DNA from 2 places in the Streptomyces sp. NPDC058812 genome. Region 2 is predicted to be linked to the other one. Evidence: riboswitches for the same ligand, from Rfam matches in the RefSeq annotation. Region 2 holds a riboswitch; the other holds the start of a gene.
The links. Region 2 has a riboswitch for cyclic di-AMP ahead of ACFW48_RS07285 (transglycosylase family protein). Riboswitches for the same ligand answer to the same signal wherever they lie in the genome.

Region 1: linked by a shared signal. The riboswitch ahead of ACFW48_RS31040 (M23 family metallopeptidase) and the one ahead of ACFW48_RS07285 (transglycosylase family protein) in region 2 are both predicted to bind cyclic di-AMP.

The regions. Positions count from the first base shown of each region.
Region 1 is NZ_JBHYOB010000019.1:143,687-145,880, forward strand. It holds gene ACFW48_RS31035 (PP2C family protein-serine/threonine phosphatase) at 1-835, shown strand, start outside; cyclic di-AMP (ydaO/yuaA leader) riboswitch at 1,090-1,247, shown strand; gene ACFW48_RS31040 (M23 family metallopeptidase) at 1,259-2,194, shown strand, end outside.
Region 2 is NZ_JBHYOB010000003.1:86,748-88,941, forward strand. It holds gene eno (phosphopyruvate hydratase) at 1-31, opposite strand, end outside; gene ACFW48_RS07285 (transglycosylase family protein) at 289-1,014, opposite strand; cyclic di-AMP (ydaO/yuaA leader) riboswitch at 1,018-1,184, opposite strand; gene ACFW48_RS07290 (transglycosylase family protein) at 1,366-2,194, opposite strand, start outside.

The DNA of each region.
Region 1 (2,194 bases), on a different contig from region 2:
CTCCCTCACCGAGCTGATCACCATCGCGACGGTCGCCGTGCTCGCCGTCCTCGTGAACGGCTTCGTCCGCCGCACGGGCGAGCGCCTCGTCTCCGTCCGCGAGATCGCCGAGGCCGCCCAGCGCGCCGTGCTGCCCGAGCCCGCCGAGCGGATCGGCGGTTTCGAGATCGCCGCCTGCTACGAGGCCGCGCAGGCCGACGCCTTCATCGGCGGCGATCTGTACGCGGTGCAGGACAGTGCGCGCGGCATCCGGCTCATCGTCGGGGACGTGCGCGGCAAGGGCATGGGCGCGGTGGCCGCCGTCGCCGTCGTGATCGGCGCCTTCCGGGAGGCCGCCGAGCAGGAGGCGACGCTGGAGGCGGTGGCGCAGCGGCTGGAGCGGGCGCTGGCGCGCGAGGGCACCCGGCGCGACGGACTGGACGCCTTCGAAGGGTTCACCACCGCCGTACTCGCCGAACTCCCGCACGGCGACGGGATCGTCCGCATCGTCAACCGCGGCCATCCGCCGCCCCTGCTGCTGTACGCCGACGGCACCCTGCGCCCGCTGCCCGCCCGGGAGTCGGCGCTGCCGCTCGGCATGGGCGAGCTGGGTGTGTGGCCCGACCGCGCGGAGGAGGCCGACTTCCCCGGTGGGGCCACGCTGCTGCTGTACACCGACGGACTGTCGGAAGCGCGGGACGGGCGGGGCGAGTTCTACGAACCGCACGTGCGGCTGGCCGGCCGCGTGTTCCGGCATCCGACGGAGCTGCTCGACACCCTCGCCGAGGACGTACGCCGGCACTCCGGGGGCGGCATGGCCGACGACATGGCGCTGCTCGCCGTACGACGACCCTGATCGACCCTTGATCAACATCACCGGACGTGACGGACCGACCGCCCTGCGCATAACAACTGATACACCATCAGAAATTCGTGGTGGAGCAGGGAATACTGAAGGGCGGTCAACTCGCCCGGTTTTTGCCGTTCGTGAGGCGTACGTCCGGGCCGGATCCGTTAATGATCAAGAGGAACGGCTTGGAATCCGAGCCCCGCGTCTATTAACGTTCGATAACGCAGCGCGGTCGTCCCAGCCGTCACAGAAGGCGGCTCCGTGCGCACGCGCCGAATCCCGCAAGGGAACCGGGGAACCACCACATTGGGGTGAATCGGGCGTATGACGCCGTGCCAGACACGGCGGGTATACGCGCGTAGGAGACCTTCCTGCTCCGAACCCGTCAGCTAACCCGGTAGGCGAAAGGAAGGAAAGGAGTACGCCCACGTGGCGTCCAACCGGCCTGCCCCCGAGGCCCCGTTCGTGCCCAGCGGGCACGACACCGACACCTTCGGATACGACGGCTACCGCACCGAAGAGGGCCCCTGGGAGGAGTGGAATCCCACCGCGGACTCCATCCGCCCCGTACGCGGCCGGCACCGCGTCGCCAAGCAGCGCGGCGGACTCGCCCGCAGCTCCACCGTCCTCGGCGTCGGTGTCATAGCCGCGGTCGGCGCGGGCGGCATGGCCAGCGCGCAGACCGGCAAGCCGCCGGTGTCGATCTCCATGCCGGACCTGCCGAACGTCGGCTCGCTGATCTCCGACGAGGAGAAGCCGCAGCCGGAGGGTTCCGCCACCCCGCTCAGCGGCATCGGCACGGTCGCCGCCGAGACCTCTTCGGAGAGCGACCCCGACGCCGGTGAGACGCTGCGGGCCCGGATCATGGCGCAGGCCGAGCAGCAGCAGGCCCAGGTCGAGACCAAGGCCGCCGCCGAAGCCGCGGCCGCCGCCGAGAAGAAGGCCGCGGAAGCTGCCGCCAAGGCGGAGAAGGAGGCCGAGGCCAAGGCCGCCGCCGCCAAGAAGAAGGCGGAGGAGGAGGCCGCGAAGAAGGCCGAGGCCGAGCGGCTCGCGAAGCTGGCCAAGCAGTACACGCTGCCGACCTCCTCGTACACCATCTCCTCCAGCTTCGGCCAGGCCGGCGCCTACTGGTCCTCCGGCTACCACACCGGCCTCGACTTCGCCGCCCCCACGGGCACGCTGCTCAAGGCGGTGCACAGCGGCACGATCACGTCGGCCGGCTGGGACGGGTCGTACGGCTACAAGACCGTGCTCACCCTCGATGACGGCACCGAGATCTGGTACGCCCACCAGTCCTCCATCAGCGTCAGCGTCGGCCAGGAGGTCACCACCGGTGACGTCATCGGCCGCGTCGGCGCCACCGGC
Region 2 (2,194 bases):
CCCGGGCTACGACGACGTCGATGGACGGCACGAGCATCTCCTTCTTCAATGTGACGCTTCGGTGTGACGCGCGGGTCCGAGGACCGCGGCGGCTCTGCGGGTCCGAGCCTAACCGGCTCCGGGCGATCGGCCAGCCGATCGCCCACCCGGTGGACAGAACCGAGAGTAAAATGTTTCCGAACGGAACAAAGACGTTTCCGAAAACCCGTTCGGAACGGGGCGTGAAAAAACCCGCCCCGGTGCGTACGGGGGAACACGCACCGGGACGGGAGCAGGGAGGGCCGCTGCCTACTTCAGGTGCAGCTGCTGGCCCGGGTAGATCAGGTCGGCGTCGTCGACGATGTCGTCGTTCAGCTTGAACACCTTCGCCCAGCCGCCCTTGACGTCGTGCTCCTCGGCGATCGAGCTGAGGGTGTCGCCCTTGACGACCTTGTACTCGCCGTCACCCTTCTCGACCTTCTTGCCGGTCGGGGTGGTGACGGTCTTCTTCTCGGCCGGCTTCTCGGCCTTCGGCTCGGCGGCCGGGCGCTCGTCGGAGCGGGAGGCCTTCTGCTCGGTGGAGCGGTCGGCGGTGGAGCCGCTGCTCTCGCTCTGCGAGGAGCCGCTGTCCTGGCTCTCGCCGGAGCCGCCACCGGTGTACGCGGCGCTCGACAGGCCGGTGCCGCAGACCGGCCAGGCACCCTTGCCCTGACCCGCGAGCACCTTCTCGGCGATCTCGATCTGCTGCGCCTTGCTGGCCTGGTCGGCGGTGGCGGCGTACTGCGTGCCCCCGTAGCCGGCCCAGGTGGAGGCGGAGAACTGCAGACCGCCGTAGTAACCGTTGCCGGTGTTGATGGACCAGTTGCCGCCGGACTCGCACTGGGCGACGGCGTCCCACTCGGACGCGGTGGCGGCGGAGGCGTTGCCGGCCGCCATCAGCGGGGCGGCGACGGCGGCACCGGTGACGCCGGCGACGGCGATGACACGGGTGGCCTTGGACGGGCGGCGGTGCTTGCCCTTGCCGGAAAACAGCATGGTTGATCCCCTCACCGACGCCTGCGAGGTGAGCTGTCGGGTTCGGGCCGGTTGAGTTGCCCGGCCGGGTTCCTCACGGAACTCGGCTCCACCCCTAGCCGCTCCGGCTCAACTGCCCGGTGCGGCACTTACCTTGGGTCCCCCGCTCCTGCCTTCGGCGCTTGCGCGACGACTGTTCCCGGACGGCCGCTGGCAGGATTCGGCGTTGCGGCAGCCGGGGCCCGCGATGGCGAGCGGTCATGACCGTAGACCCGCGCTCCGCGGATTTTCAAAGACGATCACGGCTTCTGAGACCTATCTCTCACGTGATCCAAAACGGACATACAGTCTCGAACCGTGAGCGAACTGGCCCTACTTTTCGCCCGATTCGCCCGTGACCGTGAGCGTCTGACCGGGCAGGATGTGGTCCGGGTCGGTGCCGACGACCCCCTTGTTGCCGACGTAGAGCGAGCGCCACCCGCCGTCGAGGTCAAGGGAGTCGGCGATGCCCCAGAGACTGTCGCCGGACCGGACGGTGTACGAGCCGTCCGCGACCCCTCGCGACTCACCCTCACCGCGCGAGGCGTGCCGCCCCGACGACTCCGCCGCGCGGCCGTTCGCCGCGCCTTCGTCGGCACTGTCGCCGCGATGTTTGCCCGCGCCGGAGTCCCCGGTGTCGGTGAGCGCCGAATCCCCGCCACTCTGACCCGCCTTGTCCGTTTCGCCGGTCTCCGGAGGGGCCGTGGGCGAAGCGTCGGCACCCTGGGAGCCGGCGCTCTCCGTGGGCTCGGATTCAGGGGACGTGTCGGACTTGGTCGAATCGTCCCCGCCGCCCGACGTGGCGTCAGGGGTGGGGGGCGAAGACGACGAAGGGGACGAAGAGGGCGTGTCGGAGGTGGGTTCCGGCGACTCGGTCGTGCCGGACGCGTCGGGGGCGTCCGACACCTCCGGGGCTTCCGGCTCCTCCGACGTACCGTCACCCGACGAACCGGTTCCGCTGTCCGTGGACGCCGGGCCGTTGCCCATGCCGGCGAGCAGGGCACAGGTCGGCCAGGCGGCGATGCCCTGGTCCGCGTGCATCTTCTCGGCGACTCTTATCTGCTGGGAGCGACTGGCCTGGTCGGCGCTCGGCGCGTACTCCAGGCCGCCGTACTGCTCCCAGGCGTCCTGGGAGAGCTGCAGGCCGCCGTAGTAGCCGTTG